Regions from separate parts of the Mesorhizobium sp. CA4 genome, predicted to be linked through region 1. Evidence: predicted binding sites of a transcription regulator. Region 1 holds the regulator's gene; each other region holds the start of a gene.
The links. Region 1 encodes PhoB, which activates phosphate uptake and scavenging genes when phosphate is short. Its sites were predicted from a motif close to TGTCATNNANCTGTCAT; they were not measured.
Positions count from the first base shown of each region.

Region 2: LB528_RS24225 (LTA synthase family protein) is a predicted target of PhoB. The motif match lies at 3,190-3,206, and genes of this name have one in related genera.
Region 3: LB528_RS22675 (PhoX family protein) is a predicted target of PhoB. The motif match lies at 1,991-2,007, and genes of this name have one in related genera.

Region 1 covers NZ_JAIUHK010000004.1:95,930-100,654, forward strand. Annotated here, with positions in the region: gene pstB (phosphate ABC transporter ATP-binding protein PstB) at 1-212, shown strand, start outside; gene phoU (phosphate signaling complex protein PhoU) at 233-940, shown strand; gene phoB (phosphate regulon transcriptional regulator PhoB) at 957-1,646, shown strand; gene LB528_RS04810 (ROK family protein) at 1,808-3,043, opposite strand; gene xylF (D-xylose ABC transporter substrate-binding protein) at 3,308-4,348, shown strand; gene LB528_RS04820 (sugar ABC transporter permease) at 4,495-4,725, shown strand, end outside.
Region 2 covers NZ_JAIUHK010000035.1:25,681-30,405, reverse strand. Annotated here, with positions in the region: gene fabF (beta-ketoacyl-ACP synthase II) at 1-504, opposite strand, end outside; gene LB528_RS24240 (acyl carrier protein) at 539-775, opposite strand; gene fabG (3-oxoacyl-[acyl-carrier-protein] reductase) at 997-1,734, opposite strand; gene fabD (ACP S-malonyltransferase) at 2,037-2,978, opposite strand; gene LB528_RS24225 (LTA synthase family protein) at 3,257-4,725, shown strand, end outside.
Region 3 covers NZ_JAIUHK010000031.1:15,116-19,840, reverse strand. Annotated here, with positions in the region: gene LB528_RS22695 (SulP family inorganic anion transporter) at 1-292, opposite strand, end outside; gene LB528_RS22690 (helix-turn-helix domain-containing protein) at 425-694, opposite strand; gene LB528_RS22685 (phosphatase PAP2 family protein) at 786-1,487, opposite strand; gene LB528_RS22680 (hypothetical protein) at 1,506-1,844, opposite strand; gene LB528_RS22675 (PhoX family protein) at 2,092-4,089, shown strand; gene LB528_RS22670 (GNAT family N-acetyltransferase) at 4,144-4,725, opposite strand, start outside.

The sequences.
Region 1 (4,725 bases):
CGACCGCCAAGATCGAGGAACTGATCGACGAATTGCAGGTCGACTACACGATCGTCATCGTCACCCACAACATGCAGCAGGCGGCGCGCGTGTCGCGGCAGACGGCGTTCATGTATCTGGGTGAGCTGGTGGAGTTCGACCGGACCGAGAAGATCTTCACCTCGCCCCGCGAGAAGCGCACCCAGGACTACATCACCGGCCGCTTCGGCTGAGCTCATACGAGGACATCATCATGGCCGAACATACCGTCGCTTCCTTCGACGAAGATCTGAGGCAGATCAGCCGGCTCATCAATGACATGGGCGATCTCGCCGCCTCCATGGTCGGCGCATCGACCAGGGCGCTGCTCGAGACCGACAATGCGCTGGCGCAGCGCGTCGTCTCCGACGACGCCATCATGGACGCGCGTCAGCGCGAACTCGACGACCGCGCCATTACGCTGATCGCCAAGCGCCAGCCGATGGCCGATGATCTTCGCAACGTGGTCGGCTCGATCCGCATGGCGGGTGACCTCGAACGCATCGGCGATCTCGCCAAGAACATCGCCAAGCGCGTCGGCTCGGTCGGCGTCAGCGCCGCGCCGCGCGACCTCACGCATTCGATCGATTCCATGGCGCAGATGGTGCTGATCCAGGTCCAGGCCGTGATCCAGGAATATACGGTGGGCGACGCCACGGCGCTGGCCAAGCTTCGCAACGACGACGAGCGCATCGACGTCAAATACACATCCGTCTTCCGCGAGCTCCTGACCTACATGATGGAAGATCCGCGCAACATCACCGCTTGCACGCATCTTCTGTTCTGCGCCAAGAATCTCGAGCGCATCGGCGATCATGTGACCAACATCGCCGAGAACGCCTACTATGTGCTGACCGGCACGCAATTGCCCGCCAACCGCCCCAAGCAGGACGAGACGGCAATGTCGGCGCCGGCGGCCTGACAGGGGTAACTGCCAGATGATCGCGCCACGCATCATGGTGGTGGAGGACGAGGAGCCGCTGGGGGTGCTGCTCCGCTACAATCTCGAATCCGAGGGTTACCAGGTCGAAGTGGTGACCCGCGGCGACGAGGCCGAAATCCGCCTTCAGGAAAACGTTCCCGACCTGCTCGTGCTCGACTGGATGGTGCCGGCGGTTTCCGGCATCGAGCTCTGCCGGCGTCTGAGGATGCGGCCCGAGACCGAGCGGCTGCCGATCATCATGCTGACGGCGCGCGGAGAAGAAAGCGACCGCGTGCGCGGCCTCTCGACCGGCGCCGACGATTATCTGGTCAAGCCGTTCTCGACGCCGGAGTTCATGGCGCGCGTCAAGGCGCTGCTGCGCCGCGCCAAGCCGGAGGTGCTGTCCAGCGTGCTCAAGGTCGGCGACATCGTGCTCGACCGCGAGTCGCACCGCGTCTACCGCAAGAAGAGCGAGATCAGGCTCGGCCCGACCGAGTTCCGCCTGCTCGAATTCATGATGCGCCACCCCGGTCGCGTGTTCTCGCGCAGCCAGCTGCTCGACAATGTCTGGGGCGAGACGATCTATATCGACGAGCGCACCGTGGACGTCCATGTCGGACGCCTGCGCAAGGCCGTCAACAACGGCCGCATGCCGGACGTCATCCGCACCATCCGCGGGGCGGGTTACGCGATCAGGGAAGATTAGGGGGATACGCCGAGATTCAGGTGAGGCCGGCCGGCGAACGGCGACTTCCTGCGCCTCCGGTACTCACGTGCCTAAGGTACGCTCCGTTCCGGTTCTCGGAACCCACCATTCTCGACTCGGCCTGACCTGAATCTCAGCGTATCCCGGCATCTGGCTCGCCGCTATTCGACGTGCTTGCCCGCTCTTGCCTGGCCTCCCGGCGCGAAAATCTCCTGGTCGACGAAGGTCAGCGCGCGCATGGCGCAGCCTTCGCGGATCAGCGGCAGTTCGTTCGGCTCAGTGTCGAAGGAGATCGATTCGGAGTGCTGGCCGCCGGCCGTCTGGGCGATCGCCTCGCGCAGCGCCGGTTCGATCAGGTCGAAGGCGGCCGCGCTGACGCCGACCATGGCGACGGGCGCCGGATCGATGAGGGCGAACAGGCTGCCGAGGCTGAAGCCGAGCGCCTCGCCGGCCCGGCGATAGGCCTCGCGCTCGGGGCCATCCTGCTGACGCGCCTTTGCGGCAAGCGCGCGCATGTCGGCGTCGCCGACATCGGTCGGCGTGGCATCCTCGCTTATGCCCATGGCGCTGCGCCAGATGGCATAATTGCCGGCATAGGCCTCGACGCAGCCGCGGCGGCCGCAGCGGCAAAGCGCTCCGCCCGGACGATGGATCATATGGCCGAACTCACCGCCCGAGGAATGCGTGCCGGTGAACAGCGCGCCCTTCAACACCAGGCCCATGCCGATGCCGTGCGACAAGAGGATGGCGATGAAGTCGTCGCGATAGCGCTCGGGATCGCGCCACTGCAGCGCCACCGCCATCATGTTGCAGTCGTTCTCCGTGGTGGCCGGGATGCCGAATTCCTTCTCGAGGAGATCGGCAAAGGGGATATCGGTCAGCGGCGTGATCGGCGACCACAGCATGGCGCGTGAATGGGTATCGGTGATGCCCTGAATGCCCATGGCGATGCGGGCGACGCTGCCCACGTCGAGGTCGGGATCCTGCAGCCGGCGCCGGACAATCGCCATGCATTCGCCGATCAGCTCATCGCGCGGCATGACGAGCGTGTCCAGGCGATGCTGCTCCTCGGAAACCACCTGGCCGGCATAGTCGATGACGGCAACCGACAGGAAGTTCAGCGACAAAACCACGGTCAGCACCGCGGCGGCTTCGGGGTTCAGCGCCAGGCCGACCTGCGGCCGGCCGCGTTTCAACGCCGTCGGCTCGCTGGCCTTGCTTTCGGCGAGGATGCCCTCCTGGATCAGATCGGCGGAGATCGCCGAAATGGTCGAGTGGCTGAGCCCGGTGGTGGCGGCAATCTCCGTCCGCGATGGCTGGCCGGCGCGGCGCACCGCCGAAATCACCATGGCGCGGTTGCGCCGGCGCAAATCGTCGTGACGGATTCCGACCGACATTGTCCTGCACGTCCTCCCGGTCATCGCGGCCTTGTGATGATGCCATGGCCTGTCGCTGACACGCTAGGGATTGTGGCAGAAGCCAAGGTCCATGTCATTATTATTGCGGACGTCGAAAAAATGCCTGGACCCATCAAAACCCATCAAAATCGCAGTTGACAGGGTCGTTTTGCTGGACCAATATTTTTTTGAGGCTCGAAAAAAAGCCTCTGTGCCGGCCTTCGGGCCAGTCAGGGTCGCGCCGCACGGCGCAGGGAGGATATCATGAAGAAATTCGCAGCCGCCATTCTGGCGGGCGTTGCCATGTCGCTGACGCTGGCGTCGGTCGCCGAGGCGAAGGACAAGGTGATCGGCGTGTCGTGGTCGAATTTCCAGGAAGAGCGCTGGAAGACCGACGAAGCCGCGATGAAGGCCGCCATCGAGGCCGCCGGCGACAAGTATATTTCGGCCGACGCGCAGTCCAATCCGGGCAAGCAGCTGACCGACGTCGAAAGCCTGATCTCGCAGGGCGCCAACGCGCTGATCATCCTGGCGCAGGATGCCTCGGCGATCGGTCCGGCGGTGCAGAAGGCGCTCGACGAAGGCATCCCGGTCGTCGGCTACGACCGCCTGATCGAGAACAAGGACGTGTTCTACCTGACCTTCGACAACAAGGAAGTCGGGCGCATGCAGGCCCGCGAGGTGTTCAAGGTGAAGCCGGAAGGCAACTACGTCTTCATCAAGGGCTCGGGCTCCGATCCGAATGCCGACTTCCTTTTCGCGGGCTCCATGGAAGTGCTGAAGGACGCGATCGACAGCGGCAAGATCAAGAATGTCGGCGAGGCCTATACCGACGGCTGGCTGCCCGCCAACGCGCAGAAGAACATGGAACAATTCCTGACAGCCAACGACAACAAGGTCGACGCGGTCGTGGCGGCCAATGACGGCACTGCCGGCGGCGTCGTCGCGGCGCTGACGGCGCAAGGGCTGGCCGGCACCGTGCCGGTCTCCGGCCAGGACGGCGACCATGCGGCGCTCAACCGCATCGCGCTCGGCACGCAGACGGTGTCCGTGTGGAAAGACGCGCGCGAGCTCGGCAAGAACGCCGCCGAGATCGCTTCGCAGCTCGCCGATGGCAAGAAGATGGGCGACATCGCCGGCGCCAAGGACTTCACGACGCCTGGCGGCAACACCGTCAAGTCGCTCTTCCTGACGCCGGTCGCGATTACCAAGGACAATCTCAACGTCGTCATCGACGCCGGCTGGATCAAGAAGGACGAGGTCTGCGCGGGCGTTGCCGCCGGCAGCGTCACGGTCTGCAACTAAGCCTTGCCGACATTCGATCTCACGAATTGCGCCGCGGCCTGAAAGCCGCGGGGTTTTCTCAAAAGATTGCGGTTCCGCCTCAGGCGGCTAGCTTCTAGGCTGAGTTCCGGCATCCGCCCCAGACAGCAAGCCGGCGGGAGGAAATCATGACCGACACGACGTCTACCCAACCGGCGGACACCGCGCGCGCGTCGGAATTCGGCACTGTGGCCCGGTTCCTGAAGGCGACCGAGCTCGACACCCGCATGCTGGGCATGATCGGCGCGCTGCTCCTGATCTGGGTTGGGCTGCATGTGATCTCCAGCCTGCGGCTCGGCGTCAACCCGCTCGACTTCGACAGCCGCACCTTCCTCACGCCGCGCAATCTCTGGAACCTG
Region 2 (4,725 bases), on a different contig from region 1:
GGTGACCACGGCATGGTTGGGGCCTTTCAGGCCGTGACGGATGGAGACCTGGCCCGACACCAGATTGATGATCTGTCCGGGGATGAAGAAGGGGCTGATGCGGCGCGGGCCGCGGTCCTTCAGGATCATCGCGTTTTCGGCGATGCCGTCGATGCCGCCGATGCCGGAGCCGATCAGCACGCCGGTGGCGCACTGGTCCTCATGCGCTTCGGGCTTCCAGCCGGAATCGGCCAACGCCTCGTCGGCGGCTGCGATGCCGTAAAGGATGAAGTCGCCGATCTTGCGCAGTTCCTTCGGCTCGAGCACGGCCTCCGGATTGAAGGTTCCGTTCGAGCCGTCGCCGCGCGGGATGATGTGGGCGATCTTGCAAGCAAGATCGTCCACCTCGAATTCGGTGACACGGCGGCAGGCGCTGCGGCCGGAAAGCAATTCCCGCCAGCTGTGCTCGACGCCCATGCCAAATGGCGAAAGCAGGCCAAGGCCCGTGACGACGACACGCCTCATCGCAGGTCCTCCCCGATAATGCCTGCGAAAGACCTCAGGCCGAGGCCTTGTCGATATACTTTACAGCGTCGCCGACGGTCAGGATGGTCTCGGCGGCATCGTCCGGAATCTCGACGCCGAATTCTTCTTCGAACGCCATGACGAGTTCAACCGTGTCGAGGCTGTCCGCGCCCAGATCGTCGATGAAGCTCGCCTGCTCCGTCACCTTGTCGGCATCGACGCCGAGATGCTCGATGACGATCTTCTTGACGCGCTCTGCGGTGTCACTCATTTGGGGCAATCCTCGTCTTAGGTTGTCTATCTTCGTTAGCGGGCGGAATGCCGCTAATCAAGCTGAAAGATGGTCTTGCGGGCAACGCAACGCCACAGGACCGGTTTTTGCCCGAACCGCCGGGTTGCGGGCCGCATTACACGAAAAATGACGGGCGTCCAAGCCGAAATGGCTGTTTTCACAGGCGCCTGGCCCCGGCCTCCCGCCAGATCATCGCCCCCTTAGATCATCGCCATGCCGCCGTTGACGTGAATGGTCTGGCCGGTGACATAGGCCGCCTCGTTGGAGGCGAGATAAGCGACGGCGGACGCGACCTCGGCGCTGGTGCCCATGCGCCTGGTCGGGATCGCGGCCATGATCGTCTCTTTCTGCTTGTCGTTGAGCTTGTCGGTCATGGCCGATTCGATGAAGCCCGGAGCGACGCAGTTGACGGTGATGTTGCGGGTGGCGATCTCCTGCGCCAGCGACTTGGAGAAGCCGATCATGCCGGCCTTGGAGGCGCAGTAATTGGTCTGGCCGGGATTGCCGGTGACGCCGACCACCGAGGTGATGTTGATGATGCGGCCATGGCGGCGGCGCATCATCGGATGCGTCAGCTCGCGGGTGAGCCGGAACACGGCGGTGAGGTTGACCTCGATCACGCTGTCCCAGTCGGCGTCCGACATGCGCACAAACAAGCCGTCCTTGGTGATGCCGGCATTGTTGACCAGGATGTCGACGCCCTCGAGCTCGGCTTCCGCCTTCTGACCGAGCGCCTTGACCGCGTCGCGGTTCGTCAAATCAGCCGGAAAGAGCTTTACACGATCGCCGAGCTCGCCGGCCAACGCCTCGAGCTTTTCAACGCGCGTGCCGTGCAGACCAACGATCGCACCCTGGCTGTGCAGCACCCTGGCGATCGCCTCGCCGATGCCTCCCGATGCGCCGGTGACGAGCGCCTTGCGGCCGGTCAGTTCGAACATATCTTCAACCTCATTTTTCCAGACGGCTGCAAGCAGTCGCGTTCCGTATACGTCATATCGTCCAAGTCACGCTAGACAAGCGTCGGACATTGGCGAAGGCCTCCTTCCCGTCGTCATCCACGGGCGGAGCGGGAGCGAAGCGGACGCGTAGACCCGAGGATCCATGCCGTGACATTGGCCGAAGGATGCAACGGAGCAGAATTCTGCACCGCGGCGGCACTTCCAAGTCACGGCATGGATTCTAGGGTCTGCGCTGCGTCGCTTCGCTCCTTGCTCCGCCCTAGAATGACGAAAACGGGGCCTCACCCCAAAGCCGCCAGCGCGGCCTCGACTTCCGCCGCCGTGCCCACCGCGCCGGTGGCGATCTCACGGTTGATGCGGCGTGCCAGGCCCGACAGCACCTTGCCGGCGCCGACCTCGTAAAGCGTCGCAACGCCATTGGCGCCGAACCATTCCACCGTCTCGCCCCAGCGCACCCGGGCAACCACCTGCTCGACCAGGCGGCGGGCGATCTCGTCTGGGTCGCTGGTCGGGGTCACGGTGACGTTGGAGACGATCGGAACCACGGGCGCGGATTTGGCGACACCGGCCAGCGCTTCGCGCATGATGTCGGCCGCCGGCGTCATCAGCGCCGAGTGGAAGGGGGCGGACACCTGCAGCATCAGCGCCCGCTTGGCGCCCTTTTCGGTGCACAGTTTCGCCGCCAGCTCAACCGCCGCTTTGGCGCCCGAAATCACCAGCTGGCCGCCGCCATTGTCGTTGGCGACCTGGCAGACGGAGCCCTTGGCTGCTTCCGCGCATGCCGCTTCGACATCGGCCTGCTCCAGCCCGATGATCGCCGCCATGGCGCCCTCGCCGGCCGGGACCGCCGCCTGCATGGCGTTGCCGCGGGTGCGCAAAAGCTTGGCGGCGTCGCCAACCGAAACGAAGCCGGCCGCGGCAAGCGCGGAATATTCACCAAGCGAATGGCCGGCGACATAAGCCACCTTGTCCTTCAAAGAGAAGCCGCGCGCTTCGAGCGCGCGCATCGCCGCCAGCGAGACCGCCATCAGCGCCGGCTGGGCGTTGGCGGTCAGCGTCAGCGTCTCTTCCGGCCCTTCCCAGATCAGTTTCGACAGTTTTTCGCCGAGTGCGGCGTCCACTTCCTCGAACACGCGGCGGGCTTCCGGGAAGGCATCGGCGAGGTCCTTGCCCATGCCGACGGCCTGGCTGCCCTGTCCCGGAAAGGTGAATGCGACGGCCATTTGAAGTCTCTCCAGAGGCTGGTTTTTCCCTGCCTCTGGCGCAAGGCGGACGGCCAAGTCAAGCCCGCCGGCGGCCCTTCGACCCGTATTTCAGCTGGAAAAGCTGGCTGAATGCCTGTTCCGAAAGGCTTTTTGGCGATCACACCTGATGAAAACCGCTCACGTTTGGGTTGCTGGCTCTTCTTATTTCAGCCACAGGCGCTAGCTTTGCGTGACATTTCAATGACAGAAGCGTGACGGGCGTGGAAGGCGTGTTGCGTGGCCTGGGGGAAAACACAGTGGCAAGTATCAGGAAAGGCGCGGCCAGGCCCGTACCGGGATTTTTGGAAGACGATCCGTCCACCGGCTATCTGCCCGGACGGACATGGCCGACTGTACGCTACGGCCTGACGACGCTTCTTGCCTCCGCCCTGCTCGTATTCGCGATCGAATGGATCGTGCGCGGCGATTTCTTCGGCACGGTCGATTTCTTCCTGCAGCCCTTCAAGCCGGGCTGGACCACCATCGTCGTCTTCGCGCTGGTGCTGGTCGGGCTTGACGCGGTACTGGGCCGCAGCCATCAGAGCCTGATGATCGTGGCGCCGCTGACGCTGGCGCTTGCCTTTGTCGGCCACCAGAAATCGCATTATCTCGGCGACCCGCTCTATCCCACGGATTTCCTGTTTGCCCGCCAGATCATGGCGCTGATGCCGCTTTTGGTGCGCGAACGGCCGTGGACCGCCATCATGCTCGCCGCGGCCATCGTCGGCGGCCTGACGCTGCTCGTCTATTGCTGGCGAACCTGGCGCCGACGTGTGCCGATCCTTAGCCGCAAGGGCCGTCTGGCGCGGCTGGCGCTTGCCGTGCCGCTGCTCGCTTTCTTCGTCTCGATCATGGACTATGCCACCTTCTCGTGGACGCGCGACCGGCTGCAGATCATCCCGATCATGTGGGACCAGAAGGAGAACTACGCCTCCAACGGCTTTGCGCTCGCCTTCGCGATGAACGTGCCGATGGCGCATGTCTCGGCGCCGCCCGGCTATTCCGAAAAGGCAATGGCCGCGATCCAGCGGCCCGACGTCGCCGCTTCCGTGCCGGACGAGAAGCCGGATATCGTCGTGGTGATGAGCGAATCCTTCTGGGATCCGACGCACCTGCCCGGCGTCATCATCAAGCCCGACCCGATCCCGACAGTGCGCGCCTTGCGCTCCGGCTCGATGTTCTCGCCCGAGTTTGGCGGCATGACCGCCAATATTGAGTTCGAGGCGCTGACCGGCTTTTCCAACGCTTTCCTGCCGGCCGGCTCGATCCCCTATCAGCAATATGTGCGCACCCCAACGCCCTCGCTGGCGACCTTCCTGAAGAGCGAGGGCTACCGGGCGCATGCCATCCACCCGGGCACCAACTGGTTCTGGAACCGGGGCGCCGTCTATGCCGATTTCGGCTTCAACGACTTCCGCTCGGAAGAGACGCTGCCGCCGATGGAGAAGCGCGGGCCGCTGGCTTCCGACGCGGCGATGACCGCCGAGATCATCCGCGAGGCCGACGCCAGCGACGATCCGGTGTTCCTGTTCGCCGTCAGCCTGCAGAACCACGGCCCTTACGAGCCCTACCGCTACTACAATCCGACGCATTCGGTCGATGCGCCGATCAGTTCCTGGGCGCGGGAATCGCTGCTTTCCTATACCGAGGGTTCAGCCGATGCCGACCGGGGCCTGCAGCGGCTGATCGACTGGGCGAAAGCGCGCCGGCGGCCGACCATCATCGC
Region 3 (4,725 bases), on a different contig from region 1:
TGAAGGCGCCGGCGGGCCCGCCGATCTGGAAACGGCTGCCGCCAAGCGCGCCGACGATGAAACCGCCGATGATCGCCGTAAACAGTCCGCGCTCGGGCTCCACATGCGAGGCGATCGCGATCGCCATCGACAGCGGCAACGCCACGATGGCGACCGTCAGGCCGGCGATCACATCGGCCCTCAGCTGCTTGAGGTGGTAGCCCTCGCGCAGCACCGTCACCAGCTTTGGTGTGAACAGCTCGGCGAAGGTCGGCCGTGCTTGGTGGTGAATTGCCCGCCGCGCCTGATCCATGAACTGCTTCCGCTCCACAGGGCGGCGGGATCGTCGGCTGGATGTCGGCGGTCGCCGTCGCGATAAACCGTTGCGACGCCGCATCGCTGCCCGAAAACCGGTAACGGTTCCCGAGGCGGATGCGGTTGCGGCTCAGCCCTGCGGGTTCTGTGCCACGGTGGCCTTGAGGCGCACGCCCCTGCCGCCGCGTTCGCTGGTCTGGTTCTCGCCGATCAATTCCACCCCGACCTCATCGAGGGCATGGATGACCTTCATTAGCGTGTCGACGACGCCTCGCACGACGCCTTCGCTCGCTTCCATACGCTGTATCGTCGGAAGCGAAACGCCGGCGCGCTCGGCAAGCGTTCGCTGGTCGATACCGGCCAACGCCCTTGCGGCGCGCATCTGCGCAGCAGTGATCATCGGCCAGAACCTTTGTCTGAGTCTGCGATATCAATGGGTAATACAAGCATAGTGATGTTTCAAGCGTCATTTAATGTAGATGAGACATTGGTTATTCGCTATCCTTAACGACCTTGCGTCGCTGCAGCAGCCGCGCCGCGAGCCAGCACAGCATGGCCCAGGCAAAGCCCGCGCACCAGCCGGCAAGCACATCGGACGGCCAGTGCACCCCGAGATAGACGCGGCTGGCGCCGACCAGCACGGTGGTGAGCACCGCGAGGCCGAGCACGAAGACCTTCGTCCTGCGGTCCGGCAGGAAGCGGGCCGTCAAGGAACCGAGCGTCAGATAGGTTACCGCCGACAGCATCGCGTGGCCGCTCGGAAAGGACAGCGACGTCTCGTTGACGAGATGCGAGACGAGATCGGGCCGCGGCCGGTCGACCTCGAATTTGAGCAGGCTCGAAAGCACTTGCCCGCCCGCCACCGCCGCGAACATGAACAGCGCTGTCGAAGGTCTGCGGATCAAGAGCAGATAGAGGATGGTCGCCGTCGTGATCAGCACCAGCACAGCGGTGCTGCCCAGCGCGGTGACGTCGCGCACCGCGCCCTCCAGCCAAGGCGGACCGATCGGGCTGTCCGGCTGCCCGGCATGGCGGAAGGCGAGCAGGATTTCCGTGTCGAAGGCGTGCGGGGTCGTGGCGCGCGCCAGCTCCAGGAGTTCCACCAGGCCCCATAGCCCGCCGGCAATCACCAGCCCGGCCAGCAGCACCGGGAATTCCAACTTGTTGAGGAGCGCGTTGGCGGTCGATTTCATTCGGGCCTTCGGGTCCAGCTACAGCCGCTGAATATAGGGCCCGAGCGTGATCAGCGCGACGGCGGCGATCGCCAGCACGATGCCGGTCGCCTGCAAGGCATTGAGCCGTTCGCCGTAGAAGGCGAGCGCCACGACATTGACGGCGACAAGCTGGATCACCGCCGACAGGCTGAACGACACCGACATGCCGAATTCGCGCACCAGCCTGAGCATGATCAGATTGCCGGCCGAGTAGAGCGCCAGCGTCAAAAGCAGCTTGGCCAAGCTCGGCGCCAGCCCCCATTGCTTGGCCGCCATTGCCGCCAGCAGGAACATCACGGTCGAAATGCCGAGCTGCGCCAGTCCCCAGAAACTCACCCGCCATCCCCTTTTCAAGTGCCGTCGCCACGCCTGCCGCAGCCCTTGTTTCCCGAAGCGGGCGAGGCCGTCAAGCCGATCGCGGTCGATCGTTCGCCCATTTGGAGGATCCAAGCCGGCCGCCGCTGCTCAGCCGGCAAACAGCCATTACGATTCAATCACAATGATGTCACGAAAATGTGATCGGCGCGCTTTAGGGGTCGAGAGGTCGAAATCCCAGCCACCTCAAGAAGCCAGAGGAACAGCTATGACCGTGACCCCTGAGACCCGCTTCCGCACCAGCCAGCTCGAGGACAATGACGGCCCGCCCGTCAATCCCACCGACAACCGCACCATGGGCGAGATCATCGCCGCGCGTTTCTCGCGGCGCGGCTTCCTGAAGGGCTCGCTGGCCGTCTCGGCCATCGCCGCAACCGTCAGCCCGCTGGCGTTGGTCGCCGCCGACGAAGCGCGCGCCACCGAGGCCTCGGCTTTCAAGTTCGACGAGCTCGAAGCCGGCATCGACGACAAGCACCATGTCGCGCAGGGCTATGATGCCGACGTGCTGTTGCGCTGGGGCGATCCGCTGTTTGGCGATTCGCCGGAGTTCGACCCGCTGAAGCAGTCGGCCGAAGCCCAGGCGAAACAGTTCGGCTACAACAACGACTATGTCGGCTATATCCCGATCGACGGCTCGGCCGAGCATGGCCTTTTGGTCGTCAACCACGAATACACCAATCCGCATCTGATGTTCCCCGACATCGTTTCGATCGTGGAGAAGGACGGAAAGAAGAAGGCCGAGGTCGCGCCGCTCTCCAAGGAGCAGGTCGATGTCGAGATGGCCGCGCATGGCGGCACCATCGTCGAGATCCGCAAGCAAGACGGCAAATGGCAGGTGGTGCGCGACGGCAAGCTCAACCGCCGCATCATGTCGACCACCGAGATGGCACTGTCCGGCCCGGTCGCCGGCCACGACCGCGTCAAGACCAATGCCGACCCGTCCGGCACCAAGGTCTTCGGCACGCTCAACAATTGCGCCGGCGGCGTCACGCCCTGGGGCACTTATGTGATGGCCGAGGAGAACATCCACGGCTATTTCTCGGGCGAATTGCCGGAGGGCCACAGGGAAGCGGCCAATTACAAGCGCCTCGGCATCCCCGAAGGCGCTTATGAGTGGGGCGCGCATTACGACCGCTTCAACCTTGCCAAGGAGCCGAACGAGCCCAATCGTTTCGGCTGGATCGTCGAGGTCGACGTCAACGATCCGAACTCGGTGCCTAGAAAGCGCACCGCCATGGGCCGCTTCAAGCATGAGGGCGCCGAGTCGATCGTCGCCAAGGACGGCCGCGTCGTCTTCTATCTCGGCGACGATGAGCGCTTCGACTATGTCTACAAATTCGTCACCGCCGGCACGTTCAACCCCAACGACCGCGCTGCCAACATGAACCTGCTCGACGACGGCACGCTCTATGTCGCCAAATTCGCCGAGGACGGTTCGGTGGAATGGATGCCGATCGTGTTCGGGAAGGCGCCGCTGACGGCGGAGAACGGCTTTGCTTCCCAAGCCGACGTTCTCATCGAGACGCGGCGCGCCGCCGACCTGCTCGGCGCCACCAAGATGGACCGGCCGGAGGACATCCAGCCCAATGCCGGCAATGGCAAGGTCTATGTCATGCTGACCAACAATTCCAAGCGCAAGGCCGCGCAGGTCGACGCCGCCAATCCCCGCGCCGACAATGCCTTCGGCCACATCATCGAGATCGTCGAGGACGGCGGCGATTTCGCCGCAACCAAGGGCAAGTGGGAAGTGCTGTTAAAATGCGGCGATCCTTCCGTGGCCGATGTCGGCGCCACCTTCTCGACGGCGACCACCGCCCATGGCTGGTTCGGCATGCCGGACAATTGCGCCGTCGATTCCGCCGGGCGCCTGTGGGTCGCCACCGACGGCCAGGGTCCGAAGGCCACCGGCCGCACCGACGGCCTCTGGGCCGTCGACACCGAGGGTGCGGCGCGGGCAACGTCGAAGCTGTTCTTCCGCGTGCCGATCGGCGCCGAAATGTGCGGTCCGCTCTTCGCGCCCGACGACCAGACGGCTTTCGTCGCCGTGCAGCATCCGGGCGATGGCGGCGAGGACTGGGAAGGGTTCGGCCGCCCCTCCTACTACGAGGATCCGTCGACCCGCTGGCCGGACTTCAAGCCGGACATGCCGGTGCGTCCGTCCGTCGTTGCGATTACGAAGCAGGGCGGCGGCAAGATCGCGGTGTGACCTCTTGTAGCTGAGGCGTCGAGAGGGAAGATTTCGATCAAATCCTCCCTTTCGTCACTCCGCGCGTTGAACCATGGCCATGTTCATCTTGCTTCTCAAGCGGAAGCCGATGGACTCGTAAAGCCTGATCGCCGCTTCGTTGCTGTCATAGGCGTGCAGGTATGGAACCTCGCCGCGTGCCGCGATCCGGCCGGCCACGAACACCGACAGCAGGCGGGCAAGGCCGCCGCCGCGGAAATCCGGGTGCGTGCACACGCCGCTGAGTTCCGAGTATCTGGACTGCTTCATACGCTCGCCGGCCATTGCCGCCAGCCTGCCGTCGATCTTGATCCCCCAGAAATCGCCGAGGCTCAGCGCCTCCAGCGTGAAAGGGCCGGGCTTGGTGAGCGAGGCGAGCGCCAGCATTTCCTCGGCATCGTCTTTTGTCAGCTGCCGGATGCGCTCATCGGACGTCGCGGGCATCGGCGCTTCGGCGACCATCTGCACCAGCGGCGCTGCGGAGATCGCGGAGATTTCCGGCGACAGGGCGATCTCATGCGCCTGGACCAGGACGGCTGTTTCGCCCGGCGGGAGAAGCCCGGCCAGCGCCCGCAGGCTGTCCACATCGTCAGCCGCAGTGGCGGCGAAGGGCACGAT